3 regions of the Halomonas sp. AOP30-A1-24 genome follow, and region 1 is predicted to be linked to each of the others. Evidence: riboswitches for the same ligand, from Rfam matches in the RefSeq annotation. Region 1 holds a riboswitch; each other region holds the start of a gene.

Region 1 (9,819 bases):
TTCTCAAGATAAGATCAAACCGATGCCAGTGATGCATTACCAGCCCGCCCTCTCCTTCACTTTCGCGAAAAAGCTCGATCTCTAAACCGCCGCAAAGGGCTTCTACTGCATCCTTCGAGTGAAAGCTCATTGTTGGATGCTTGGCCCAATCATGCCGGTTACCGAAGAGGTGCCCGACAAATAACCCTCCCGGCTCAAGCGCTGAAAGGATCATGTTCCACAGTATGGAAAAGTACGTTGGCTCGCAGAACGGTAGGCTTAGCCCGGCGTGGATCAGGGCAGACGATGGCAGGCCTTTCAATTCCTCGAAACACGACGTCATCACCGTCAAATCAGCGCCGAGTAATTTAGGTTTTAGTGTTTCAACTCGCGCAATGGCATTGGGCGCTTTGTCGATCGCCAAGACCTTCCACCCTGACGTCAGCAGTAGTGCGGTTTCAATGCCGCCTCCACATCCTAAATCGATAGCATGGCCGTTACCTTTGGCTAAGCACTCATCCCCCAAGGCGCGGCGTAATAGCGGTGAGGCGGCTCGCGTTTGATTGGCGCAATAGAAAGCTTCCCAGCCCGTTTTGTTATCGGTGGTCAATGTCAGTACTTCCTGATCGCATCACGCTGTAATGATGAGTATTAATCGTCATAATCAATTCAAATTAACACGTAGCACCGTCGTCCGCCCCCTTGCATCTCCCTCCACCGCCACCTAGACTCGCTGAGTTGAATGCTTGACGGGGTGCCGGTGAATCCGGCTGAGATGGCGCAGGGCGTAGCAATTTTGCTGCCAAGCGCTGGTCCCGCTGAACCTGATCCGGCTAATGCGCTGCTTTTGATGTAGCGCGGGTACCGGCGTAGGGATCAAGCGATGGCGCCGGCTAGCTCTCTCCCACAATCGCTCGCCACCCTTCCGTGCCATTTCCTCGATCTTTTCGCCTGCCCTTCGGATCACCACCACCGGAGGATGTATGGGCTACCGCTTTACTGATTTAACCACTGCCTGCCATGACGATTGGCGCGCCTACATTGAGCACGACTTTGTGCGCCAGCTGGGCAACGCTACGCTGCCTGAAGCGTCATTTCGCCACTACCTGAAGCAGGATTATCTGTTTCTGATTCACTTCGCTCGCGCCTATGCGTTGGCCGCCTACAAAAGCCCTACGCTTGCCGATTTGCGCCAAGCCCATGAAGGTTTAAAAACCATTGTGGATGTGGAACTGGGCTTGCACGTGGGGTTTTGTAGCGAGTGGGGTATTTCCGAGGAGGCACTTGCCGAGCTACAAGAAGCTCGGGCGACCATGGCCTACACCCGCTACGTGCTGGATACCGGCAACCGTGGCGACCTGCTGGATTTACACGTGGCACTTGCCCCTTGCCTGGTGGGCTATGGCGAGATTGCCAACTGGCTGAACGCGCAATCCTCCACAGTGCGTGGCGGCGATAACCCGTTCGATGCCTGGATAGCGATGTACGAAAGCGAGGAGTTTCAGGCGGCCATGCAAGCCGAGCTTGAATGGCTGGATGCTCGCCTCGCCGACGTCCCCCCTGCCCGCTTTAATGAGCTCAGCAAAATTTTCCGCGATGCCACGCGTTTGGAAATCGACTTCTGGCAGATGGGCCTAGACCTTTCCCATTAATTCCAATAACAAGGATATAACCGTGAACAAAACCGTTACCCAGAAGACAGCCCGCTTTCTAGCCGAAACCGCCCAGGTCGATGCCGCCGCGATTTCCCCACTACCCGGTTCACGCAAGGTGTATCTTGAAGGCTCGCGCCCGGATATCCGCGTGCCGTTTCGGGAAATCAGTCTCTCGCCGACCAAAACGACTAGCGTGGATGAACATAACCCGCCGCTGCTGGTGTACGACACCTCTGGCCCCTACACCGACCCCAACGCTCAGATTGATCTACGCCGTGGGCTTCCCGCGCTTCGCCGGGCGTGGATTGAGGAGCGCGACGACACCGAGTTTTTAGAAGGCCATACGTCTGAGTACGGCAAACGCCGCGCCAACGACCCCATGCTGGCCCAGCTGCGCTTTGATTTGAAACGCACGCCGCGCCGGGCAAAAGAAGGCAAGAACGTTACCCAGTTGCACTATGCCCGCCAAGGGATTATCACGCCGGAAATGGAGTTTATCGCCCTGCGCGAGAATCAACGCCGCCAAGCGCTGGGCAATGCCGAGGTGGAGCGAATTTTGGGCCACCAGCATCGCGGCCAGAGCTTCGGCGCCAGCATCCCAGAAGAAATTACGCCGGAGTTTGTGCGCGATGAAGTTGCTCGTGGGCGGGCGATTATCCCCAATAACATCAATCACCCCGAAAGCGAGCCGATGATTATCGGGCGTAACTTTCTGGTCAAAATTAACGGCAACCTGGGCAACTCGGCCGTTACCTCGTCGATTGAAGAAGAAGTCGACAAAATGACCTGGGGGATTCGCTGGGGCGCGGATACCATCATGGATCTCTCCACCGGGCAGAACATTCACGAAACCCGCGAATGGATTTTGCGTAACTCGCCAGTGCCTATCGGTACGGTGCCCATTTATCAAGCGCTGGAGAAGGTCAACGGCGTGGCCGAAAACCTGACCTGGGAGGTGTTTCGTGATACGTTGATTGAGCAGGCCGAACAGGGTGTGGATTACTTCACCATTCACGCAGGCGTTTTGCTGCGCTATGTGCCGCTGACCGCCAACCGGGTGACGGGCATCGTCTCGCGCGGCGGCTCGATCATGGCCAAATGGTGTTTGTATCATCATCAGGAGAGCTTTCTGTATACCCACTTCGAGGAAATCTGCGAGATCTGCAAGCAGTACGATGTGGCGTTCTCATTAGGTGACGGCCTGCGCCCAGGTTCTATCGCCGATGCCAACGACGAAGCGCAGATGGCCGAGCTTAAAACCCTGGGTGAGCTGACCCACATTGCCTGGAAGCACGACGTGCAGGTAATGATTGAAGGCCCCGGCCACGTGCCCATGCACCTTGTGAAAGAGAACATGGACAAGCAGCTGGAGTACTGCGATGAAGCGCCCTTCTACACACTCGGCCCGCTGGTCACGGATATCGCACCAGGCTACGACCATATTACCTCGGGCATTGGGGCCGCGATGATCGGCTGGTTTGGATGTGCCATGCTCTGCTACGTCACGCCGAAAGAGCACCTAGGCCTGCCCAACAAAGATGACGTAAAGACCGGTATTATTACCTACAAAATTGCCGCCCACGCGGCGGATCTCGCCAAGGGCCACCCGGCAGCACAGCGGCGTGATAATGCGCTTTCCAAGGCGCGGTTTGAATTTCGCTGGGAAGATCAGTTCAACCTAGGGCTAGACCCAGACACCGCGCGGGAATTCCATGACGAAACTTTGCCCAAGGATTCCGCGAAGGTCGCCCATTTTTGCTCCATGTGCGGGCCCAAGTTCTGCTCAATGAAGATTAGCCAGGAAGTACGCGACACCTACCGCGACCGCACGCCAGAAAGCACTAACGACGCGGAGTCGGTTAAGCGCGGTATGGAAGAGCAGGCGGAGAAATTTCGCCAAACGGGAAGCCAGCTGTATCAGGAAGTGTAAAGCGGTTTAAAAACTCAAGGGTTAAACGCAAACAGGGGCCTGAAAGCCCCTGTTGTCGACGTGTTACGCTAACTTTCGGGTAGTCGCGTAGGCTCCCAAAGATTAAGCAGATAATGCAGGCAAGCCATGACGAGTAGCGTTACTACCAGCGCCACACTCATGGATGAAAAACGGTACAGGGCGCTATAGACAAGGTCCTGGCTGGGGCCTAAAGATTGACCAAACAAAATGCCTAAAGTGGTCATCCCGCCAAACCCGATACCTGAACCGCCGCCTTCAAGTATGTGTTCGCGCCCAAACAGCAATAGCCCCAACCAATAAAGCACAATCGCCAGCAGGAAGTGGTTGCTTTGCGTATAAAGCAGAAGCTGCATTATCAGCGCCAGGTTACACCCCAACAGCGTGCCGATGGCGCGTTTGCGAGCGGATACACGTGCACCGGCATACCCCATCGCGAACAGCACCAGAATGGTCGCCATTTGTGCCGAGAGCGACCCCTGCAGGTCAAACACCTGAAAAACGACAAAGGAAAGTGTCGCGGTAATGCCGCCCATCAACGTTTCATGGCGCATCTGCGCTTTCGTCTTGGTGCTTTTGGGCGGCGGTTGGCGGGGCTCAACGTCGGGGAAAAGTGTGTACATCAGCATGGCGATGAACACGGCGAGCACGCTGGCCACAAAATTGGAGGCCAACAAATCCGCTAGATCGACGCTGGGGTAGCTCGCAAAATGCAGCAGAATGCTTAAGGTTAATACGCCATTGGCCCCAAACAGAAACAGCGGGCCTTTTGCCATCAGGCTAAACCGAAACAGGAACATACCCAACACGACCAGCGTCATCACCACCGGCATATGTTTAAGCAGGCCGACCACCAGGCTGACTTCCAGCGCATTCACCGATACGTTACCTAAAAACTGGCGAATAATGCTGATATTCAGAATGGGCACCATACCCAGCAAAAACATCGGAAAAACGGTAAAGAAGACGCCGTAGTTCCAACCCATTAACTGACTGATAATAAATCCGAGCGTGCCGCCACCGGCCACCCGCAAACACTGGCGCAGGGCATTCTCACTCAGGCGATGATAGGCAGGTGCCTCTGGGCCAGCGCCGCTACGGCGGGGCGTGCGCTTAAAAAAACTACGCAGCGCGCGACTGATTGACCACGTGCTGGCATCCGCCGGTTTTGTATCAACGGGCCCTGCAGTAGTAGAACCCGCATCAGTAGACATAATGTAGCCAGCTGATCAGATGCGTTTGTAGCCATGCAAAGGGATGCGCCAGCGCATGTTCCCCCGGTAGCAGTTGCACCGTTGCCCGGGCGCCGCTTGGCAGCAGCGCAGCAATGGGTTCGTTGAGGACAATATGAATACGCAAGCGCTGCGCATCGCGCACCCAGCGGTCAGAGGTAGGAATATCCGCCAGTTGCCCATCAGCGGTCAGTTGCCCTTCCCGCACGCCAGCATCAAAAGCACTGACCTGCCCTTCAAAGATATGCCCTGGCATGGCATCGAAGATCACCGCAGCCGAGTCGCTGGGCAGTACGTGGCGTAGGCTTTTTTCACGGAAGTCGGCAACGATATCCATCTTCTGAGTCACCAGTGCGATCACTGGCTGCCCCGCCTGAACATAGTCGCCCACCTGAAGCTGCAAGTTCGTCACCTGGCCTGACTCTGCCGCCCGCACTTCGGTACGTTCGACGTCCAACTGCGCTTTCTCAAGTGCGTTGTCGGCTTGGCGCAAGCGCAGGTTGGTATTTCCGTTCTCGCCTAGCTGTACTTCCAGGCTCTGTATGTTCGCCTCGGCGGAAGCCACTTCTGCCAGGGCGGTATGCTCAGCCGCTACCTGCTGCTCGTACTGCTGGCGTGAAATACTCTGCCGCCCCACCAGGGCTTCGCCACGGCGCCGCTCGCTGCTGCGCTCCTCAGCCGTTGCCTGGGCAGAGGCCAGCACCGCCCGTGCGGCGGCAAGCTCCGCTTCAAGGCGCGTGTTTTCGCGCTCAGCCTGCTCACGGTTTAGCCGCGCTTGATCAAGGGCAAGCTGAAAGGGCTCGGGGTCCAGACGAAACAGCACATCGCCTTTGGCAACCTGTTGATGGTCACGCACGGTCACTTCTTTCACTGGCGCGCTGAGCTCTGGTGCCACACGGGCAACCGGGCGCATTACCCTGGCCTCGGGCGTCATGGGCATGAAGCTGTCAGCTATCAAGAAATAGATAAACAGCAGTGCAAAGGCAGCCAGCGCCACCTTCACCCAGCGGGCGAATTTTTGATCAGGGGACATGGAGTTTTACTCTTTGTTTTGCGCGCCTTCTACGTACGCGCAGAGCGCTTGTGGCCAGCAGATGCTTAATGGAATAGCGCATTTTAGCAAATGATTAGCAAGCTAACAATGAGCCACCCTTCTGCTTTATTAGCGTTATTTAGTAGTGCCCTTGGCTACCCAGAAAAAATTCATAAAAAACCCCAGAGCCAAAAGGCCCTGGGGTTGGATAAACCACTAACGCGTTTTAAGCGTTAATCATTAAAAACGGTATTTTAAGCCCACGCTTGCCGCATCGAAATCGTAGGCAGACTTGTCCAGATAACGCATGTAATCAGCGCTGATGGCCAGATTGTTGGCGACATCAATTTCACCGCCCGCGCCATAGGAGAAACCGCTTTCACTGTCGTGGTCGAAATCCACTTCAGTGACACCGATCAGACCATACAGGCGTGCATTGGGGGTAATAGGCGCGATGCCTTTTGCGTAAGCACCTACCAGGTAATCCAGCTTGGTATCACCATCGGAGCCACCGGTACCCAGATGCCCTTCGAGCGCGAAGTAATCATTGAACTGCGCACCACCGCGCAAACGCAGGCCTACGTCGTTACGTGAGGAACCGCGGTCAGGATCAAGGTTCCAAAACATGGCGTCGCCCGCCACGTAACCTTCAGGGTGACCAAATGATTGCTGTGCCTGGGCTGATGCAGCGAATGCACCCGCGCCGACCAAGAGTGCCGCAGAAGTGAGTGATAATACGGTCATCTTCATCGTCATGTACCTCCGTTAAAAAACAGTGTTTCCTTACACAACTTCATTGTGGTACATGTCCGAAAAGAACGCAACGTTTACCGCCCTTTGGATAGGCTAAGTGCGACAATACCACCCACCACGACCGCCCCACCCAATAACTGGCCAGGGCTTAGCGTTTGCCCTAATACGAAATAACCGATCACCAAAGAGGCGACAGGTTCGATATTCATGACCGGGGCGTTGCGGGCCATATCCAGGCGCGGCACAAAAATAAACAGTGTCGAGAACGCGGTGGCGTAAAGCAGCGCCAAAAGCCCCAACCCCACCCAGCCTTGGCTATTGTCAGGTAGGCTCATACCACCTGGCACGACACCTAAAGCCCCACCGATTACCATGGCGAAAAACACGGCTTGCATGGTTAAAAGACTGCGCAGCGTGCTGCCTACCTGAGATAAACGGTGCTCGGTAACCCATAGCGCGCAGGCGAAAACGAACGCAGCCAGCAACCCAAATCCAATACCGGCGACCCATTCCGGCCCCATACTGTCAGCACTGGAAAGCCACGCTGGAATATCCAGCACGACCAACAGCCCGATTAAAATGGTCCCCATAATAAGGCAACTGCGAAGCGACGGACGCGGCCCGCCCAGCGCCCAACTCAATAGTGCTAACTGAATGGGGAAGGTATTGACCAACAGTAGCGCAATAACAACAGGAAGCCGCGCAACCGCTGAATAAAGGCTGACACTTTGAATGGTGATAAGAAGGCCTACCACCAGTTGCCAGGGCCAGGTGCCCGAAGGCAGCCAGAAGCGTTTCTTCTGAACGATCACAAGGGCGAGCAGGATCAAACAGGCTACCCCGGAACGCGTTAATACGGCCAGCAGTAACCCTGTACCGTTATCAAAGGCAAGCCTGGCCGATACATGGTTGGCAGCGAACATGGTGCCAACGGTCATTAGCAGCAAAATGGCCAAGTGGCGCGGCAGGTGGTTGGGTAACGAGGACGTAGTCATAGGCTCCAGGCAGCAAAAGAACGTTAACCGCCAAGCATGCCCGGATTTGAGTCGAATGGCTAAACAAATATCCGCCTACGTTAATGCCCCTTGCCGCCTGTCACACTAACGTACAAACTAAACCTTTACTCTTTTGGTAGATTCTTTATGAATGCACCGGTGCTGGTTATTAATTGTGGTTCATCCTCTATTAAATACGCACTGATCGATCCGGCCCCTGATGCCCCGCGCTTAGCAGGCTTGGCAGAGCGCTTAGGCAGCGCCGATGCCCGTTTAAAAGGAATAAATAGCGCGGGGGGAAGCTTTAGCCATGCACTCCCCAATGCTGACCATACTCAAGTGCTCAACGCCATTTTAAACAGCCTGGAAGGACGCATTCCGGGCGCTATTGGGCATCGCATTGTTCATGGCGGAGAGAAGTTTACTCAGGCCGCTTTGATTGATAGTGATGTTATCAGTGCGATTAAGGCCACCGCCGCGTTGGCACCTCTGCATAACCCTGCCAACCTGGCAGGCATCAGCGCTACCCAAAAGATATTCCCAGCACTACCTCAGGTTGCGGTATTCGATACCGCGTTTCACCAAACCCTCCCAGTAAAAGCTTACCGCTATGCCCTGCCAGAGAGCCTCTACGCTGAGCACGGCATTCGTCGCTACGGATTCCATGGCACGAGCCACGCCTTTGTTAGCCAGCGGGCTGCCGAGCTTAGCTCTCGTGGTGCGGGCGGTTGGTTAACAGCCCACTTGGGTAACGGCTGCTCAACCGCAGCGGTTTGGAATAACCGAAGCCTGGACACCAGCATGGGGCTTACCCCCCTAGAAGGCCTGGTGATGGGCACGCGCAGCGGCGATGTCGACCCGGGCTTGCACGCCCACCTACACCGTCAGTTAGGCTGGTCGCTGGACAAGATTGATGACGTGCTGAATAAGCAAAGCGGGCTATTGGGGCTTTCTGGCTTAACCAACGATATGCGTGAAGTCGAGGAAGCAGCAGAGCAGGGTCATGAAGGCGCCATGCTGGCGCTGGATGTATTTTGCTACCGCATTGCTAAGTCGCTTGCTGCTCTCTCTTGCGCACTGCCGACGCTTGATGGCGTCATTTTTACCGGTGGCATCGGCGAGAACTCTCCTCTTGTACGCAGCCGCGTTATCAGCCTACTGCCTCACTTTGGCTTTGCCCTTGATGAGGCGAGCAATGACGTGATGATTCGCGGTAAAGAGGGCAAGCTGGACAGGGCAAATCACCAGGGTCCCGAAGCCTGGGTTATTCCTACCGACGAAGAAGGCCGTATCGCGATGGAAACACGTCAATGCCTGGAGGCCCAAGCATGAGCTCGTCCCCCTCTCAACCTCAAGCCATTCTTCTGGTGCCCACAAGCATGGGGGCCGGATTAACCTCAGCCTGTTTAGGCTTGATTCAGGCGCTCGACACCATTGGCCTTAAAGCCGGGTTTTTGAAGCCGTTTATGCAAAAAGAGCTGAACGGCCCGGGCCTTGATCGCTCAACGGCACTGGTGTCTCGCACGCTCAACCTGCGCCCGCCTTCGCCGATCTCACAAGCCCGGCTGGAGCGCCTGCTGCGCGATGACCAAACCGATGAGCTAATGGAAAATGTGGTCGAGCTTTATGAGCAGGTAATGCAACAGGCTGAGCGGGACGGTAATGCGCTGGATTTAGTCGTAGTGGAAGGCGTAGTGCCTACCCAGTACACCACGTACGCGACGCAAACCAATGCTCAACTGGCGCATGCACTTAATGCCCGAATCATTCTGGTGGGCACCGGGGATTTAAACGAGCCACAGGCACTTGCTGAAGAGCTGGATATGCACGCCAGAAGCTTTGGCGGGGTTAGCTCGACCCGCACGTTGGGCGGCATCCTGATGCGCATGAAGAACCTGCCTTACGGCCAGGAAGATGACCTTTCGGCAGCGCCGGGCACCATTAAACCGCAGCTTGAAGAGTCGGTGCTTAACGAGCTTCGCGGCTATTCACCGTCACTAGCCACCGACAGTTTTCACCTAATCGGCATCGTGCCTTACAGCAAAACACTCAATGCGCCCCGCACGCTGGACGTGGCACGGGCACTAAGTGCCAAGGTGCTGAATGAAGGCGATGCGGCAAGCCGCCGGGTAATGTCGACAAGCCTGTGTGCGCGTAGCGCGGCGAATGCGCTGCATATCTTTACACCCGGCAGTCTGGTGGTGGCTTCTGGCGACCGTGACGA
Region 2 (9,819 bases), on a different contig from region 1:
GTCCATTGCGGCCCCGCCCTTGGGCGTTTTTCTGGTGCTACGCGGCATGAGCCTGATTGGCGATGCCTTGGCGCACGCCATTATGCCGGGCGTGGCAATCGGCTTTTTACTGGCCGGGTTCTCGCTGCCCATTATGAGCATTGGCGGCGTATTGTGCGGGTTAATGGTAGCGCTACTTGCCGGAGCTGTATCGAAGATAGGCGGCCAGCGTGAAGATGCGGCCATGGCGAGCTTTTTTATTATCTCGCTGGCGGCGGGGGTCATGCTGATCTCGATGGGAGGCAGCAGCGTTGACTTAACCCACGTTCTGTTTGGGTCGATTTTGGCCGTTAACTCCACCGCATTACTACTGATTGCAGGCATCAGCACGCTGATTCTGGTGACCCTGGCGATCATCTTCCGCGCGCTGGTGGTGGAGTGTTTGGACCCGCTTTTTTTACGCGGCCAAAACCGCCGCAACGGCTGGGTGCATAGCGTGTTTTTAGCCTTGCTGGTGCTCAACATGACGGCGGGCTTTCAAACGCTGGGCACGATGATGGCGGTGGGTTTAATGATGCTGCCCGCCACCGCCGCGCGTTTTTGGAGCAGGCGCCTTGAGGGGCTAATGGCGATTGCGGTCGTGATCGCCATGGTCGCCAGTACCGGTGGCTTGCTGCTCTCTTTTCATCTGGATATTCCTTCGGGGCCGAGCATTATTCTGCTGGCCGGCGTGGGCTATCTTTTCTCGGCGATGTTTGGGCGCTACCACAGCCTGGCTGCCCGGCTAAGGCGTAAAACAGCCCCGCTCAATGCTGAGGCATCTACGTAACATCATTCAACAGGAGTCGGTATGTCTTTACGGTTATCTTCGCGCTTATTGGTTGGCGTATCCGCCATGTTGGCACTGCCCGCGGCCATCGCAGCAGACCGCGTTCAGGTGGTGACAAGCTTCTCCATCCTGGCCGATATGGTCGAGAACGTGGGCGGTGAGCACGTTGAAGTAACATCGCTGGTGGGGCCTGACGGTGATTCGCACGTCTACTCCCCTCGCCCAAGCGATGCACGCGCACTGACAGAAGCAGACCTTGTGGTGTTCAACGGCCTACTGTTCGAAGGCTGGATGGAGCGGCTCATTGAATCCAGCGGCTACAACGGCGCATTGATAACGGCCACCGATGGCATTAACAAGCTCGACTACCATGGTCATGGACACGACCACGGGCATGACCACGATCATGACCATAATCACGACCACGGGCACGACCACGGGCACGACCACGGACACGACCATGCGCATGGTGAATTTGATCCTCATGCCTGGCAGGATATGGCCCAAACGCGGATTTACGTTGCCAACATCCGTGATGGGTTGATTGAGGCCGATGAAACTAACGCCGATGAGTACCGGGCTAACGCCGATAACTACCTGGCCAGCATGGCAGAAGTCGATGCTGAAATTCGTGAGCTCATCAGCGAAATCCCGGCCTCAACCAGCGTGATTACTGGCCACGACTCCTTTGGCTACTTCTCGAATGCTTACGGCGTCAACTTTTTGGCACCTACCGGCTTATCGACCGAAGTAGAACCCAGCGGCGCCAGCATGGCCGAGCTGGTGGACGTGATCAACGACCAGAACGTACAAGCCCTGTTCCATGAAAACATGACCAATCCTGCGGTCATTCAGCAGCTTTCTGAAGAGACGAGCCTGCCGATTGCCGGAACGCTATATGCCGATGCGCTCTCTTCCGAGGGCGAAGCGAGCACCTACCTTGGCATGATGCGCCACAATGCGGTAGTGCTGCACGAAGCACTGGCCCAGCCGGGCCATGATGACCATGCGCATGACGGCCACGACCATGCACATGACGATCATGACCACGACCACGACCACGACCACGGTCATGATCACAGCGAGCATAGCCATAGCCACTAGGCATTGGTTGCTAAGGTCAGCCACTCTCTGAAACAGGCCATGGCCTGGGTTTCTGGCCGCGACTGTAAGCGCGTCAGCCAGTACCCGCCTAAACTCACCGCGGTGCTGAACGGTTGCACCAAAGCACCGCTGGTGAGCGGGCGTGAGAACATTGAAGGCGGTGCCAGGGCGATGCCTACGCCCTGCTGTGCGGCTTCTATCATGGCAATAGAAGAGTCAAACACGATACTTCTTGGCACAGAAACACTGCTTGATAACCCCGCCGCCAGTAGCCACTGCGTCCACTCATCGGTGCGATAAGAGCGTAGCCATGTTTCACCCACGACATCAGCCGGCGTCTTTAGCCGGGTGGCGATGTCAGGCGTGCACATGACCGACAGCGAGGCTGGCAACAAGGGCTGGGCCGCAATACCGTGCCAGGCGCCTGTTCCAAAGCGGATAGCAAAGTCGAACCCTTCCGCGGCCATATCCGTACGGTTGTTATGGGTCGAAAGGCGCAGATCAATAAACGGATAGCGCTCCTGAAAGTCAGCAAGCCTGGGCAGCAACCAGCCGACGGCGAACGTGCCCACCGCGCCCACATTCAATACCTCCCGGTAGTTCTGCTCGCCTAATTGATCCAGCGTGTGCGTAATCTGATCAAACGACGCCTTGAGGACCGGCAGTAGCATTTCGCCCTCTTGCGTTAACATCAGTCCGCGCGGCAGGCGGGTGAACAGTGCTACCTTCAACTGGCTCTCCAGCAGTTTTACGTGATGACTTACGGCCGCTTGCGTCACGCATAGCTCGGCAGCCGCTCGGGTAAAACTCAGGTGCCTGGCCGACGCTTCAAAGGCACGCAGGGCTTTTAGTGGTAAGTAGGGACGCACGACACAGACCCCCAAATTTTTCTAATGGCTTATGCAAAATATCGCTGTTTGTCACCTTGTACGGTTCGCCGTAACGTAAGCAACGAATCAGCGGGGCCAACACCCGATGTTAACCAACAACACGTAACGGGTTTTCTGATGAACAAGATGTTAACAGCAAAGAATGCGCTTATTGTGGCAGGTTCGTTTCTTATCAGCGCTTTTGGCTATGCGAATGATGATCCGCGCAGTCTGCCGGTGGCGTCGGTGGTCAACGACACTATCGTAGCCTTGATGGACGCGCACAGTATCCCGGGCATGGCCGTAGCGGTGAGCGTTAGGGGCACACCCTATTACTTTAATTATGGGGTCGCCGATCAAGAGGCTGGCGTGCCGGTAACTACCGATACGCTGTTTGAGCTGGGTTCCGTCAGCAAGACGTTTACGGCGACGCTGGCGGCTTACGCTCAGGCCAGCGGTGCTCTGTCACTTTCTGACTCCGCCAGCCAGTACCTGCCAGCCCTTGAAGGAAGCGCCTTTGATAACATCAGCCTATTGGAACTGGGCACCTACACGGCGGGTGGGCTGCCGTTGCAGTTTCCAGATAGCGTCAACAACGAAGACGACATGGTCGCCTACTACCGCCAGTGGGCACCGACGTATGCGCCCGGCACCCATCGACTCTATTCAAATCCGAGCATTGGATTACTCGGTTACCTGACCGCCCAGCGGCTTGGAAAACCTTACGCCCAGTTGATGGAAGCGCATGTGTTTTCAGCACTCGGCCTTGAGCACAGCTACTTGCAGGTACCTGAAGACGCCCAGGCGAACTACGCCTTCGGGTACTCAAAAGAGGATGAGCCGATTCGGGTGAACCCCGGCGTACTGGATGCAGAGGCCTACGGGGTAAAGTCGAATAGCGCCGATATGCTGGCGTTCATTAACGCCAACATGGACAACTCCGCGGTGGATGAACCGCTGCGCGAAGCACTGGAAGCAACCCGGATGGGTTACGTCAACATGGGCGATATGACCCAAGGCCTCGGTTGGGAGCGCTATGCCTACCCTGTGTCGCTTGACCAGCTACAAGCAGGCAATTCGATGGAGATGGTGCTGGAGGCTAACAAGGCCGGGCAGCTTCAGCCACCGTTACCGGCAGATGACGATGTGTGGTTTAACAAGACGGGCTCAACCAATGGCTTTGGCGCCTATGTCGCCTTTGTACCCAGCCAGCAAATAGGCATCGTGATGCTCGCCAACCGCAATTATCCCAACCAGGCACGTATTGAGGCCGCCCACCATATTCTGACGACGCTTGCGGCGACGCCCTGAAAAAAACCGCCTTTATACCACGAGCCTTCCTAAAGGCTCGTCATTAAAGCGCTCTTTTATGCATTGCATTTTGGGTGGTGGATAAGGAGACTTGCACTACCGCGATCCCCCCACTGCAAAGAGCCAACACCATGCGCCTTAACGCCGACTTTAGCCACTTTGCCTGCGTAACGCCGGACCAATATCAATGGGTCGATTCGCCCAGTGCAGGCGTCACACGCATGATGCTTGATCGCATCGGCGAGGAAGTCGCCAGAGCGACCAGCCTGGTACGCTACGCGCCCAACAGCCAGTTCACCGCACATACCCACGACGGCGGGGAAGAGATCCTTGTACTAGAGGGCGTGTTCGGTGATGAGCACGGCCGCTACCCCGCGGGCACCTATCTGCGCAATCCTATCGGTACGGGCCACACCCCGCACATAGGCGATGAGGGCGCGCTCATCCTGGTGAAGCTTCACCAGTTTGCAGCCAATGACATTCTTCAACTGGCCGTTCCTGCTCACCGTTTACCTTGGCAGCCGGACCGTCGCCCAGGCATTACCTATAAAATGCTGCATACCTTTCACCAGGAGCGCGCCAGCCTGGAGCGGTGGGAGGCGGGCGTGACGATTGTCTACCCAACGCTGGGCGGTGGCCTGGAAGCGTTTGTTCTGGAAGGCACCTTGTGCGACGGCGATACCGAATACCCGACGGGCAGCTGGTGTCGCTACCCTCCCGGCGCCGCTCCCCAACTTAGCGCGGGCAGCGAAGGGGTCAAGCTCTACTTAAAACGCGGGCACCTGCGGCTTGATTAACGTGTCAGGCCAAGAAATGGCAACAGCGTAAGCAGTGCCACCATGACGACCGCCACCATTACCAGGGTGACCTGAAAGGGATGCGCCGCCAGGCGGCGCCATAAGGTAGGTGCATCGCCTTGGCTCACGGCCTCGGCGTGCGCTTGCCGAGCCTTGGTGAAGCGCTCGGCTTGATACACCGCCAGTGCTGCTTCGGCCGCCTCACGCTGGGTTTCATCACGCAGCCAGATCGCGTCCACCCCTAAGCGGAAAAAACCGGCCTGCGTTTCATAGGTATCAAAACCATGTTCTGCCAGTAGTGAGCGGACTTCCATGGCTTCTTCATCGGTAACGTAGCGCAGCCGAAACAGCAAGTGTGCCATATCAGTCGCCCATCGCCGCCATTAGGTCGGCCTGGATAACTTCGATCCAGTAGCCGTCCGGGTCTTTCACAAAAATGACGCCCTGCATTTTGCCTTGGTCCGCCCGCTTTATGAACGTTACATCGTGCTCATCAAACCATGCCTGGGCCGCTTCCAAGTCCGGTACGCTAAAGCAGATATGTCCAAAGCCCTGCGGTTCGGCATTGCCATCGTGGTAGGCAAAATCGTCCTGGTCTTCGGTGCCCCAGTTATGGGTAAGTTCTAACAGCCCCTTTTGGCTGAAGGTCCAGGCCGTACGCGCCTGGGTATCTTCCGGCACCTGGTCGCTGGCTTCCAGGTTCGCCAGAAAGTAGAGCGAAAACTGCATCTCTTCGAAATCCAGCCGACGCAGTACCTGCATGCCAAATACCTGGGAGTAAAAGGCCAATGAACGCTCGGGGTCTTTCGCCCGCAGCATCGTATGGTTTAAGCGAAACCCTTGGGTTTGCGCAGGGGCCGGACGAACGCCTTTATGCTGTTCACCTTGCAAAGTCATCTTGGGCTCCTTGTGGGGAATTATGCTGTTAAATGAATTGATTGAGCGGTTATCTTTGACAAAAACCATACCGTGTACAAGCCTATCTCTAACCGTTTCACACCGCATGATACCGTTGTGATGACATACCATGAGGGCAGAACAGCCATTATTCCAGCCCCGCTTACCCTACCGGCCTCCCCTTACACATCGCCTGCGCTTTACAGCACCGCCCAAGGCAAGGATAGTAGCCTGACGACAGGGGCGCTTGAGACGCTCAAGCTGAGATGCACCCTTAGAACCTGAACCGGATAATACCGGCGTAGGAAGTCGCGGTGTCATCACACCCGATCTACGCTGTGAGGTGGCCATGACATCACTCCCGCTGAGCGACGCGCTTTCCGCTGTACAACGCACCACGCCGTTAGTGCACTGTATTACCAATTTTGTAGCGATGAACAGCACAGCTAACTGCCTGCTGGCTGTCGGCGCTTCCCCTGCCATGCTGCATTCAACTGAGGAAGTCGCTGAGTTTACTCGCTTGGCCGGGGCACTTTCGATCAATATCGGCACGCCTTCACCACACTGGGCAGAAGGTATGCAACTTGCCGCCAGAACGGCCAACGAGAGCAATACGCCTTGGGTATTGGACCCGGTTGCGGTGGGCGCCACTTACTACCGTCAAACGCTTTCACAAACGCTATTGGCTTTTAAGCCCAGCGTGATCCGTGGCAATACCTCAGAAATCATGACGCTTTCCGGCTTGACCCACGCGGGCCGAGGAGTGGATGCCACAGCCTCTACGGATGAAGCGCGTGAGGCTGCCATAAACCTCGCCAAGCAGCAACGCTGTGTTGTCGCGATGACCGGCGTTCAGGATTTTATTACCGATGGCACTCAGCACTGGCGTCTGAGCGGCGGGCACGCGCTTATGCCGCGTGTCACTACGCTTGGCTGTGCGTTAAGTGCCACCGTTGCCGCCTTTGTAGCGGCCAGCCCCGAAGCTCCCTTGAACGCCACGTTAGCCGCACTTACAAGCTTTGCTATCGCGGGTAGCCGCGCTGGACAACAGGCGGCAGGCCCGGGTAGTTTTCAGGTAGCCCTGTTGGACGCCTTGTATCAGCTAACACCTACAGACGTCCGTCAGTTTACCGGGCTGGAGGAAGGCTAATGCGTTTTGATCTTTCGCTTTATCTGGTCACTGACGCTCAACTCTGTAAAGCCGCAGGGCTAGAGCGCACCGTGATTGAGGCCGTCAAAGGGGGCGTCAGCTTTGTTCAACTGCGCGATAAACACGCAAGCGATACCGACATGATTGAACAGGCCAAGCGTTTGAAAGCCGCCCTGGCGGGTAGCGGGGTACCGCTGGTGATTAATGACCGCTTGAACGTTGCCTTGCAAAGCGGCGCCGATGGGCTGCATGTCGGCCAAAGCGATACAGCGGTTCAAGAGGCACGGGCAGCCATGGGGCCAGAGGCAATTATCGGGCTTTCGATTAATACGCTTGAGCAGCTTCACGCAGCCCCCGTGGCCCTGCTCGACTACGTGGGCCTGGGCCCGGTGTTTACCACCCAAAGCAAGCAGGACCATGCTAAACCGTTGGGGTTTGAAGGCCTGGCTCAATTAGCCGCGGCCTGCACCTTGCCAAGCGTGGCCATTGGCGGGCTCAAGGCTGAACACGCCCAGCAGGTCGTTGCAGCCGGTGCCAATGGCTTGGCGGTTATCTCCGCCATTTGTGGCCAGCCTGACCCTTACCAGGCCGCACGGGCGTTGGCTCGGCCATGAACCAGCTCGACCATATTGCCGCTTTTGTCAAAGTTGCCGAGCTTGGCAGCTACACGCGGGCCGCTGAGGCGTTGGATCTTTCCCGCACGCGGGTATCACGCGTTGTCATGGCCCTTGAAGAGACGCTCGGGGTGCGGCTTATTCAGCGCACCACGCGGCGCCTGCATTTAACCGCCGAGGGCGAGCGCTACCTTGCGCATGCCCAAGCGATTTTACAGGCCCTTGATGAGGCTGCCGCCGACGTAGGCAGCGGCATTTCTGAAATAAGCGGCCGTTTACGCATCAACGGCCCCATGAGTTTTGGCATGCGCCACCTCTCCCCGCTGGTGGCGCGCTTTATGGTGGCATATCCTGGCCTGGATGTACGCCTGGATTTAGGTGACCGCCGCGTGGATCTTCTCGAAGAGGGCTACGATGTGGCCATTCGTATTGGCAACCTGCCCGACTCAAGCCTGATCGCCAGGCGCCTGACGCGCTGTCAAATGCTGTTTTGCGCATCTCCGGCGTACCTTGAAACCCATGGCGTGCCGGCAAATGCAGAGGCGCTTGCGCACCACCGCTGCCTGCGTTACCGCAGCGATTTAGCCAATAGCAACTGGCGTTTTGAACATATGACACTGACACCCCAAGGCCCGCTTGAAAGCAACAATGGCGATGTTTTAACCCATGCCGCCGAGGCAGGCATCGGTATCGCTCATCAACCCAGCTTTTTGGTAACGGAGAGCATTATCGCTGGGCGGCTGGTTCAGGTACTGCCGCACATCCCCCCCAAGATGCTGGATATTCATGCCATTTACCCTGCGCGACGCTTTTTACCTGCCAAGGTAGAGCGGTTTATTGAGTTGTTAACGGACGCCTGGGGTAGCCCGCCTTACTGGGAGCAGGAGATGGGATTGTCGCCTATTTCGCAACAGTGATGTTTGGTACGCGTGGATTATCTCTGCCGTCAATGAACGTAAAGTGTCCCCATTGAACTTTCAGCACTGCCCAATGGAGATACCCCATGAATGCATCTTCTTCCACCATGAGCACGAACCTTCAACCCCACGCCATCGCTCTGCTGCGACTATCACTTGGCGTGATGGCACTCGCCCATGGCCTGACCAAGGTGTTTGTGTTTACCCTGCCGGGCACGGTCGCCTACTTTGAGTCACTGGGCCTACCAAGCGTTATAGCCTACTTAACGATTCTGGGAGAAGTTGGCGGCGGCCTGGCCTTGATTCTGGGTATTTATACGCGCTGGATTAGCCTTGCAATGATTCCTCTGCTGCTGGGTGCTACGTCCGTGCATCTTGGCAACGGCTGGGCGTTTACCAACGCTGGCGGTGGTTGGGAGTTCCCGGCATTCTGGACCGTTGCCCTGCTCGTGCAGGCAGGTTTAGGCGGCGGCAGCTTTACACTGAACCGCCGCGTTAGCTAATCGCGTTAGGCGCACCCAAACGAGTTTATCTATCACCTTTTCTCCGCCATGCCTTTGCTCGCGCCCTGGTCACTGCCAGGGCCTTCTGCCAGGAGACGTTGTTATGCTACCCAGTCTTTTTATATCCCACGGCTCTCCCATGCTGATCCTCACCCCTACGCCTGCCCATCACTTTTTACGTTCGCTGGGCAAGCGACTGACGCCCAAGGCGATCATTGTGGTTTCGGCGCACTGGGAAAGTCAGACGCTGAAAGTCAGTAACAGCCCTTCGCCAGAAACCCTTCATGACTTCGGCGGCTTTCCCCGCGAACTGTTCGAGCAGCAGTACCCGGCACCTGGCGAGCCTGCACTGGCCAACCGCTTGGCCAAATTACTGGGGGCCTCAGAAGTGGAACGAGGGTTTGACCACGGCACCTGGGCACCTCTTTCGCTGATGTTTCCCAAGGCGGATATTCCTGTCGTTACGCTATCGCTGCCTGTGCGTTGGTCTAACGACAAGCTCGTTGAGCTGGGTAAGCGCCTGGCGCCACTGCGTGAAGAAGGTATTCTAGTGATCGGGTCGGGCAGCCTGACCCATAACCTTTACGAAACCATGCCGCTTGATAACCCGATGCCCAACTGGGTCGGCGCTTTTGCAGAGTGGGTCGATACTCAGCTTGTGAACAATGACCGTGAGGCGTTGCTTGCCTGGCAAACGGCCCCCGAAGCGAGCAGGAACCATCCAACGCCCGAGCATTTTCAGCCGTTACTGGTAGCCATGGGCGCAGGCGATGATGTCACACCGCTCCACCGCAGCGTTGAGCATGGCGTGCTGGCAATGAACGCGTACGCCTTTGCCTAGCCTAAGCG
Region 3 (9,819 bases), on a different contig from region 1:
TTGCCAACCAGATTGTCGATCACCCAACGATTAAAGCGCTATCGTTTATTGGCTCAACCCACGTCGGCTCATTGCTTTACAAGCGGGCGGCAGATGCGGGTAAGCGTATGCAGGCGATGATGGGGGCGAAGAACCACTGTGTGGTTATGCCCGACGCAAATCGCAGCCAAGCCATCAACAATCTGCTGGGCTCAGCATTTGGCGCCGCAGGCCAGCGCTGTATGGCTAATTCGGTCGTGGTGCTGGTCGGTGAGGCGCGACAATGGATTGATGATATTGTGGATGCTGCAGGCCAGATGAAAGTGGGGCCTGGCACCCAACAGGATGCCGATTTAGGGCCGCTGGTATCGCCTGCCGCCAAGGAGCGTGTGTTAGGTCTTATCGAGACCGGTGAAAAGGAGGGCGCAACGCTATTGCTTGACGGGCGTAACTGCCAGGTACGCGATTATCCGAAGGGCAATTTTGTGGGGCCGACGTTATTTACCGATGTGACTGCGGAGATGACCATTTACCGTGAAGAGATATTTGGGCCGGTACTTTGCGTTGTCAACGTGGAAACACTCGACGAAGCAATTGCGTTTATTAATGCTAATCCTAACGGCAACGGCACGTCTATCTTCACGAATTCTGGCTGGGTGGCGCGACGCTTTGAAACTGATATAGACGTGGGGCAGGTGGGTATCAACGTGCCAATCCCGGTGCCGGTTGCCTATTTCAGCTTCACTGGCTCACGTGCTTCAAAGCTCGGTGATTTAGGGCCAAATGGCAAACAGGCGATCGCCTTCTGGACACAAACCAAAACGGTAACGGCACGCTGGTTTGAGCCTGAAAACGTTTCAAGCGGTATCAATAGTACTATTGCATTAAGCTAACGCTTACTTACTAAGCAGTCACTGGCTCTTGTGGGGGCCAGTGACGTTGTTGTACTCAAGGCTTAAAAATCATTCAGCAGGCTCAAGCTTTCTTCCAGTAGCTTTTCAATCGGCTTAAGTTGGCTTTCATGCAATACGAGTAGAGACGGCGCCTCTTTTGGCTGTCCGACAAGGGGCACTAAAAGGGCGAACTCACTCTCCTCTAGATGAAATTCATGAATTTCACGCGGGCCTAAGGCCGTTTGGCATTGGGAGCAGCGGTAGACATCGTCCTCGCCATACACCAACCGGTGATACATTTTAAAAAGCGTATAAAGTGCCAAGCCGCCTTCAAGCGCAGACCAGCGTGCGGGCGTTTTGGGTATATCGTCGGTGACCGCTTGCCCTTCGGCTTTGGCATCGGCGATCACATTTGCTAAAGGCATCGCCAAAATGGCAGGGTCTTCAGAGGGTAGCGGAGCGTTTTGCTTCGTGGCCTGGTCGAAGTCTTTTACCGCGCGCTTTACATCATCTAGCGTATTTAAAACGTAGTCAGCATGCTGTAAGTCGCCAGGCTCGCAGCTACCGTTCTCCCAGCCATGGATCACGCGTAGCGTCATGTCTCCTCGTGACATGGGGCGGGCCAGTAGCATATAAAGCATTACGCGAACGTGAAGCTGGCGCTCATCGGTATTGTTTTCAAACGCACGGTAGGGGTCAGCAAACAGAGTATTGAGCCGCCCTTGCGTATGCTCCTTGGCTTCGGTGTATGACATATTGGTTTCCTGTAAGCGCGTCGCTTATTCTCCTGTGCGACGCTTGTAACACTAATGTTTTATAACACTAATGGCGGTAAGCTACTTTTATTTTGTAATGCTTTGACTCAGTGTACAGCAGCTTTTGTTAGTCTAGACAACGTTGTAGCGAATGAATAGCAGAAGTAAACCGTTTTCCTGTTAGCTATTTAGCGGCTAGGATACGGCGCGAGTAGCTGCTCATTTTGGCGGTTAGCTCGCTTTACATCAGGATACGCTCTCAATTCACTGTCGCCAGGGGAGCCACGTTGCGTGGCTGAGAATGCTATGACGCAGACCCTGGAACCTGAACCGGTTAGTACCGGCGGAGGAAGTGCGACATGCCATACCTAACGTCAGCCGTGCTGGGCGCGGCGCTCTGTTGCTTTGCATTTTTAGGCCTTAAAGCCCGTGGGCGTAAAGGCTCATTGGATGACTTTGTAACCGCTCGTAATTCACAAACCAGCACCACGCTAGGGCTCTCTTTTGTTGCATCTGGTATGGGGGCCTGGATTTTGTTTGCGCCGCCAGAAATTGGCGCTTTTATTGGCCCATTGGCCTTGGCAGGCTATGCCCTTGGCTCCTCACTGCCTTTTATCGTCCTTGGCTTTTATGGTCCGTCTATACGCCGGGCTCTCCCTGAGGGGCGGAGCATCGCTGAGTTTGCCGAGGCGTGCTATGGGCGCGGCGTACGCCACTGGGTAACGCTGGTTTCCGTGGTGTATATGGCCTGCTTTTTAGCCGCTGAATTAACCGCTATTGGAGCGATCACCTCGCTGCTTTCTGATGTTCCGTCGAGCTGGGTGATTATTGGAGTAACGCTCACTACGTTGCTTTACACGGTAAGCGGTGGGCTGCGCGCAAGCCTGGCCACTGACCGTTGGCAGGCATGGTTGCTGCTTGCACTGTTAGTGGTGGTTTCCAGTGTCACCCTTTGGCACTTGCCTGCCATGCCGAGCAGTGCGACATGGCCCTCTATCGCCACTTCTGATGCGCTTAGTGTGGCACTAACGCTTGTCATCGCGGTTACCGCAGCGAACTTGTTTCACCAGGGCTACTGGCAGCGGGTATGGGCGGCACGTGATGACCAAAGTTTGGCCCGCGGGGCTTGGGCAGGAGGGGGCGCCACGGTCATGATCGTTATGGTGATTGGCGGTTTGGGTATGCTTGCTGCCATGAACGGTGTTCCGCTGGGCGAACCGCCCATGCCTTTTTTTGCACTGCTCAATAACGCGCCACCCTGGCTAGCTATAACGGCACTAGTGCTTGCCGTTACATTGGTGGCGTCCAGCGTAGATACGCTACAAAGCGGTATTGCCTCACTGATCGTGTCGCGCAGTGAACAGCCAAGCGTTTCTATCGCGCTCACACGTTGGATGACCGTTTTGCTTATGGTGCCTGTCGTGGTTGTCGCACTTCAGGGTGTGTCTGTTTTACGTCTTTTTTTAATCGCTGATTTAGTCTGCGCTGCAACCGTGGTGCCCGTGCTGCTGGGCTTGTGGCGGCGCATGACGCCTCTTGCGGCTATCGGTGGCGGCATGGCGGGTCTATTGGGTGCGATCTTGCCTGGGTGGATGAGCCACGCCAGCATAAGCGAAGGGATAATGGCGGCAAGCTTTCCGAACAGTGTACCCACACTAGCGCCGTTTCTAGGTGCGTTGTTAGCTTCCACGGTGGTAAGCGTGTTATTAGCGTATTCAAGAACTCCCTGGAACCAAGGACAGTTATGATTCGCAGTATTTTGACGACCCCTGATGGCGAAACCCATGAAGGGAACGAAGAGCTTTTTGTCACATGGCAGAATACCCCCGGCAGTCATATATGGATCGATATGCAGGGGGAATCAGCAGAATCTGCTGAGCGGCTACTGGGTAAATTTGAGTGTCACCCCATGGCTATTCAGGATGCCCATAAGGAGCGTGTACCACCCAAAATAGAAGAGTTTGATAACCACGCACTGATTATTTACCGCGGTATTTCATCTTTTGATGCCCAGCTAAACTTTGTTCCTCAGCAGGTCTGCTTTTTTATTGGTGAGTGCTTTCTAGTGACGCTACATCCAGGCGTTGCCATGAGCATTGAGCGGCTCTTTAAGGAGCACGGTAAGACGTTATTAGCGAAATCACCGGAGCAGGTGGCGCTCAAGGTGATGTATATCTCTGCTGGGTATTACATTGATAGCCTGCTTGAATTTGAAGCGGAATTAAGCGATTTAGAAGATGAGTTACATGAAAATGGTAACGATGTATTAATGCGCAAAATTACCATGTACCGCTCCCGGCTGGTTAAGATGCGGCGCGTGTTTAATTATCATAAAGGGATTACCCAAGAGTTAACTGTCTACGACTATGAGCACGTCCCGCGTGAGGAAAGTGAAACGCTGCATGCCATTAACGATGTTGCCGAACGTTTTGAGCGGCTTTATACGCTTACTCAGATGTATTACGACATTTGCGGTGATTTAGTAGACGGTTACATATCAATCTCGTCGCACCAACTGAACATTACAATGCGCGTTCTAACGGTCATTACGGCGATTTTTGTTCCGTTAACGTTTGTTGCGGGTATCTACGGGATGAACTTTGACTATATGCCGGAGCTGCACTATCGCTATGGCTACTTCTTCATTTTAGGCATGATGGCAGGAATCGGTGGCGTGCTGATTTGGGTGTTCAGGCGAAAGGGCTGGTTCTAATTCAGCAGGCGTTTAAGGGGTAGCAAGAGTTTGCTATGGTCGGCTAGTCTTATTCCTTTGTATCAAGGAGCCTGACAATGCCTGAATCTACCGCCGTTTCTTCTACGATGGCTGCCATGCTCTTGGTCGGGCATGGTGGCGTCGAACAACTGCATTACCGTAAAGACGTCAAAACGCCGTTACCCGGCCCAAGTGATGTTCTGGTCCAGGTGACGGCGACCGCGAAAAACAATACCGACCGTAAAGCGCGTGAAGGCCTGTATCCCACCAAAGAGAAAGGCGACGTGACGTCCTTTGCCATGGGTGGCACGCCCACCTTAACGTTTCCGCGTATTCAGGGGGCAGATGTAGCCGGGCGTATCGTAGCGGTAGGCGAAGGCGTGGATGCTAAGCGGGTTGGCCAGCGTGGCCTGCTTGATTTCAATATTTATGCGGATGAGCGCCGGGATATCAATCTCACTCCCGACTACTACGGCCATGGGGCCGATGGCGGCTACGCTGAGTATATTGCGGTACCCGCAGACCAGTTCCACTCCATTGATAATCCCGAACTCAGCGACGCTGAGCTAGCCGCGATGGGCATGTGCTCCTATCAAACGGCGTACCATATGATGACCTCGGCACACATCAAGGCTGGCGAGCGCGTGTTGGTAAGCGGTGCCAGTGGTGGCGTAGGCACCGCGCTCATTCAGCTGTGCCGTATTATCGGTGCCGTTCCTTATGCGGTCAGTCAGCCTGATAAAGCCGCTGCGCTGCAAGCGTTAGGCGCCGAAGCCGTTATTGACCGTGGCGACCTGCCGACCTTTGTTAACCGCGTCTTAGAAGCTACTGGCGGAAAGCCAATTGATGCGGTGATGGACTTGGTCGGCGGCGAGATGACTGATCTGTTTATCGATACCATGATTGTTGATATGCAGCACCGCCAATCCTATCCGCGCCTTTCCATCGCAGGGGCCAGCGGCGGTAATCTCAGTGAGATCATGTGGACGCGTATTTACCTTTACCAGGTGCAGATATTTGGCGTTTCTCACGGTACTCGTGAAGAAGCCGAGCAGCTAATCACCTGGATTCGTAGTGGTGAACTCAAGCCCGTTCTCCATGCGGCGTTCAAGCTTTCTGAACTGCATGACGCCGAGCGCTATTTTGTTAATCGGGGCAGCAATTATCTCGGCAAAATTGTCATTGTACCGGATGCCCAGTGGAATACTCACGGCGCACCTTTTGCACTAACAAACGCTCAGGAGCAACGCCTTTGAAAAATATCCATACGCTTCAATTAATGGATACTCATGCGGGTGGCGATGTCAGCCGAATCGTAACGGGCGGGATTGATGCTCTGCCGGGCGCCACGGTGCGGGAGCAAATGGAGTACCTGCGCGACGATGCCGATGGCTTGCGTCGCTTGCTGCTGGAAGAGCCCTACGGTATTCCGGAGATGTCGGTGGACTTACTGGTACCAGCGACGCACCCCGAGGCCGCCGCAGGTTATATCATTATGGAAGTGATGGGCTACCCGATCTATTCAGGCTCCAATACCTTGTGTACGGCAACCGCGGTGCTTGAGTGTGGGATTGTGCCTAAGCAGGAAGGCATTCAGCAGTTTTCGTTGGAGGCCCCGGCAGGCCTGGTACGTATCGAGGCGCGTGTGCATAACGGCGTGGTCGAGTCGGTTACCTGTGAAGGTTTACCCAGCTATATTGATACTTACCGCGATACCATCCAGGTGCCTGGTATCGGCACCGTGACGTACTCTGTCGCCTATAGCGGCGGCTTTTACGCGTTAGTGGATGCTGCCGAGCTTGGTTTTAAGCTTATTCGTGAAGAAGAGCAGGCGCTTTCGGCCTGTGCGCATAAAATTGTTGAGGCCTTGCAAGCTCAACGCGGCTTTTCCCACTACACGCTGGGTGATGTAGGTCCGCTGCCTTTCCTGCATTTTATGGGCCCCGAAGAGCAAGTGGGTGAAGGCTATGTACGCTCTCGTTCAACAACCTATGTGCACCCCGGGGTGATTTGTCGCAGTACTACCGGCACCGGCACTTCCGCCAGGCTCGCGTTAATGAACTACGAAGGTCGACTCAACATAGGGGATAAACTGGAAACGGTCTCGCTACGTGAAACCGGGTTTATTGGCACGTTTACAGGGACTCATCAGGAAGGCGCCTACCAGGTGGTTGAAAATACGATTACCGGGCGCAGCTATGTGCTGGCTCAGTCGGATATCGTGATCAACTGTGATGACCCTCTGGTTTCCTGCGGTGAGCTGCACCATATTTTGAGCGACCGCCACTCTGTTAACCACTAATCTGTTAATCAATACCCTGTTAATCACTGCTCTGTTGAGTCGGGTGGCTAATCTCGGTTAACGCGATATCGATATAGCCTTGCGCTTCCAGGCGCTCCCAGACCGGGGCTTTTTCGGCCTCGGTCATTTGGCCCCAATAGGCAATTTCATCCAGCGTACGACCACAGCCTTGGCACGTATTTGTCGTGTCTGTCTAGCTGGCAGTGCTGGATGCAAGGAGAGAACGGTCGAGAAACGGTGGTCATGCGCAATTCAATTGACTCAATAGCGCTTACGAAGACGAAACTTTACCACGTAGCGATTTGATTTTACCTTTGCGGGTCTTATGGTCAACGCGGCGTCGCTGGGAGCCTTTGGTGGGTTTTGTCGGGCGGCGTACCTTTTGCTGCCGAGTCGCGCTGATGATCAATTCTTTCAGGCGAGCAAGGGCATCTTCTTTATTAAGCTCCAGCGTGCGATAACTTTGCGCCTTGATAATCACCACACCCTCTTTACTGATGCGTTGATCATTGAGTGCTATCAAACGCTCTTTATAAAACGGCGGCAGGGTAGAGCGTGAAATATCAAAGCGCAGGTGTACCGCTGACGCCACTTTGTTGACGTTCTGACCGCCTGCACCCTGAGCGCGAATTTGGCTAATATCAATTTCCCAGTCGGCCAAGGCAACATGGTTGGAAATAGTGAGCATCAAGTCCTCTGTGTCACAGGTGAGTAATAAGGCTAGCACACTTGACACAGAGGTGGTCGCAGCGACAGGATTTAAGAGGCGAGATTAGTGACCGGCTCACCGTTGCTAAACGCGACGACATTCGCAAACGCGTCACCAAAGTAGAGCTCGTAGCTATCTTTTTCGACATAACCCAAGTGAGGCGTCGCTACGCAGTTGGGCAGGGTGAGCAGAGGATCGTCGCAGGTCGGTTCGCTATCGAAAACATCAACCGCCGCGCGTCCTGGCCTGCCTGCTTCGAGGGCGCTGACTAATGCACCTGATGCAATTAACGGTGCGCGGCTAGTGTTTACCAGAAGCGCTGTGGGTTTCATGCAGGCCAAATGGTCAGCGGTCACAATGCCCCGCGTTTCATCGTTTAGGCGCAGATGTAGGCTAAGGACATCGGCACGTTTAAAGAGATCCTGCTGGCTCTCGGCAACCGTTAATCCGGCGTCCATGGCTCGAGCTCTGGTGCCTTCTCGCCCCCATACCAGCACGTTCATTTCAAATGCCTGCGCGTACCGGGCCACCAGGCTACCAATTTTTCCCAAGCCAAAAATCCCCATTGTGCGGCCTTTTAGCCCGGTGCCCAGGGTTCGCTGCCAGCGGCCAGCTTTAAGGTTTTCTACTTCTTCAGGCAGGTGGCGCATGCCACAAAGTACCAGCCCCCAGGTTAATTCGGCCGCCGCGTGGGGCGAGCCTTTACCTGTCATAACGGTAACGCCTTGTTGCTGACACGCTTTTAGGTCGACATGGGCCGCGCCGCCCCCGGTTTGGCTAATCACTTTTAAATTGGGTAAGCGTTCAAGCAGCGCTGCAGTGATAGGGGTACGTTCACGAATTAACACAAGCGCATCCGCGTGATAAAACCGTGCCACCAACGCCTCAACATCGGTCAGCGTATCGTGATAAATAGTTACGTTGTGCCCGTTGAGCATTGCATAGGCATCCAAATGGCGTACACAGTCCTGGTAATCATCAGGTATCACGATATTCATTGAATCGTTCCTTTTCTCTAAGTATGTAGCAACACTAAAAGGCCTTACGCTAAAGCGAGGCTGAAACAACGTGATACTCCGCTCTTGCTTGGTAATCAAGGGGCAGCGAACGAGCGATTATAGTTAAGCCGCTTGTTGCCGATATTAAGTCCTGTAGGCTTCTGGATCACGTAATTCAAAAAGGGAAATACACCTTAACTGACGGTTTTTTTTAGAAAATAAATGTCCGGTTTTGGTTGTAACGGTTATCCTTGACCGCCTGGCTAGTGGTACTTTTTCACCAAAAGTAGACGCTCCTGCATGACTTCTGACACAAGCGAACACGCATAATGAAAAAGACGTTAAGTATACGTACCATGCTCATCAGCCTCTTTATTGTGGCCATGTTGGGCGCGGTTGCGCTTGCCGTGACCGGCTGGTTTACCAACCAGCGGCTAATCAACGTTCAACACACTATTACCGACGATGTACTGCCTCTTCAGGATGCCAGTCGTCGTTTGGTGCTCACCGTGGCGGCCTTCGGCCAGCGTCATAACGAACTGCTCGCTGCAGAAAGCGCGTCTGACTTGGACAGCATTGTCACGGAAGAGACACTTAATCAGCGTTTTCTGGAAGCTCGTCGGGGATTAGGAGAAGAGGGGCTCCAAGGACAGCTGGAAAACCTGAACAATGAGTACGATGCGTTACGTGTGGGTGACGCAGCGCTTGAAGCGGCCCGCCAGACGGAGCTTGGCCTAAAAGCAGACACGGCCACTACGTTGACGCAAATGGAGACGTTAATCAGTAATGCCATGAGCAGTGCTGAAGAAGTGGCTAACGTCTCAGTGATTAACCAGCAGCGCTATCAGAGTGAGCAGCGTGAGTTAATGGAAGCGTGGCGTGAGGATGGCATGACCACGTTACCCACAACGGTGCTGGATAGTCTGGTGGTTGAAGGCACGGATATCAGCCGTTACAGCGCGAATGTCAGCACTGCGTTGGCATTGCTGGCGGGTTATGGCCATCAAATGGTGCAGGCCACAGATGCCGAGGCGCTGTCTACGCTGCGTCAGAACGCTATCGAACCCCAGTTCACTCAGATGCGTGACTGGTTAACGGCGATTAATGACGCACCTGATTCAGAAAGAAGCCAGATAGCGATGGTCAATGCCTTGAGAGAGGACATTAACCAGCTGGAAAGCGTGATGATCGCTGACGCCGTGTCAGTTTACCGGCTCCGTGAACAGCAGCTGGAATTAAGTCGCCAGGTTCAGGAGGCGCTAGCGAACGTGGCAAGCGCTATGGCACAAATAGAGCAGACGCTGAGCGACGTAGAGCGATATGCGGCGGCGCAGGCGGACAATGCGGTTGGCCAGGCAGAAACACTGGCCGCCGCCGGGCTCACTCTGCTGATCACCGTCACGTTAGGTGTTGTCGCTCTGCTGGCGATTTTTGGCTGGCGTACGCTGGTACGTGTACTTGGCCCGCTGG

The links. Region 1 has a riboswitch for thiamine pyrophosphate ahead of tenA (thiaminase II). Riboswitches for the same ligand answer to the same signal wherever they lie in the genome.
Region 2: it holds a riboswitch for thiamine pyrophosphate, as region 1 does, so the genes downstream of both, thiM (hydroxyethylthiazole kinase) here and tenA (thiaminase II) in region 1, are expected to answer to the same signal.
Region 3: it holds a riboswitch for thiamine pyrophosphate, as region 1 does, so the genes downstream of both, ACT3TJ_RS04395 (sodium:solute symporter) here and tenA (thiaminase II) in region 1, are expected to answer to the same signal.

What each region holds. Positions count from the first base shown of each region.
Region 1 is NZ_JBQSXL010000010.1:425-10,243, forward strand. Features, by position in the region: gene ACT3TJ_RS07435 (methyltransferase domain-containing protein) at 1-589, opposite strand, end outside; TPP riboswitch at 720-872, shown strand; gene tenA (thiaminase II) at 963-1,631, shown strand; gene thiC (phosphomethylpyrimidine synthase ThiC) at 1,654-3,564, shown strand; gene ACT3TJ_RS07450 (DUF2955 domain-containing protein) at 3,633-4,796, opposite strand; gene ACT3TJ_RS07455 (HlyD family secretion protein) at 4,786-5,847, opposite strand; gene ACT3TJ_RS07460 (porin family protein) at 6,088-6,597, opposite strand; gene ACT3TJ_RS07465 (EamA family transporter) at 6,675-7,595, opposite strand; gene ACT3TJ_RS07470 (acetate/propionate family kinase) at 7,743-8,927, shown strand; gene pta (phosphate acetyltransferase) at 8,924-9,819, shown strand, end outside.
Region 2 is NZ_JBQSXL010000001.1:117,784-127,602, forward strand. Features, by position in the region: gene ACT3TJ_RS00515 (metal ABC transporter permease) at 1-808, shown strand, start outside; gene ACT3TJ_RS00520 (metal ABC transporter substrate-binding protein) at 830-1,912, shown strand; gene ACT3TJ_RS00525 (LysR family transcriptional regulator) at 1,909-2,781, opposite strand; gene ampC (class C beta-lactamase) at 2,929-4,092, shown strand; gene ACT3TJ_RS00535 (cupin domain-containing protein) at 4,224-4,889, shown strand; gene ACT3TJ_RS00540 (DUF6164 family protein) at 4,886-5,251, opposite strand; gene gloA (lactoylglutathione lyase) at 5,253-5,786, opposite strand; TPP riboswitch at 6,016-6,111, shown strand; gene thiM (hydroxyethylthiazole kinase) at 6,136-6,936, shown strand; gene thiE (thiamine phosphate synthase) at 6,936-7,550, shown strand; gene ACT3TJ_RS00560 (LysR family transcriptional regulator) at 7,547-8,467, shown strand; gene ACT3TJ_RS00565 (DoxX family protein) at 8,554-8,970, shown strand; gene ACT3TJ_RS00570 (DODA-type extradiol aromatic ring-opening family dioxygenase) at 9,074-9,811, shown strand.
Region 3 is NZ_JBQSXL010000005.1:102,203-112,021, reverse strand. Features, by position in the region: gene ACT3TJ_RS04405 (CoA-acylating methylmalonate-semialdehyde dehydrogenase) at 1-872, shown strand, start outside; gene ACT3TJ_RS04400 (hypothetical protein) at 935-1,627, opposite strand; TPP riboswitch at 1,893-1,997, shown strand; gene ACT3TJ_RS04395 (sodium:solute symporter) at 1,987-3,375, shown strand; gene corA (magnesium/cobalt transporter CorA) at 3,372-4,340, shown strand; gene ACT3TJ_RS04385 (zinc-binding dehydrogenase) at 4,418-5,596, shown strand; gene ACT3TJ_RS04380 (proline racemase family protein) at 5,593-6,642, shown strand; gene arfB (alternative ribosome rescue aminoacyl-tRNA hydrolase ArfB) at 6,914-7,330, opposite strand; gene ACT3TJ_RS04370 (D-2-hydroxyacid dehydrogenase family protein) at 7,402-8,349, opposite strand; gene ACT3TJ_RS04365 (methyl-accepting chemotaxis protein) at 8,679-9,819, shown strand, end outside.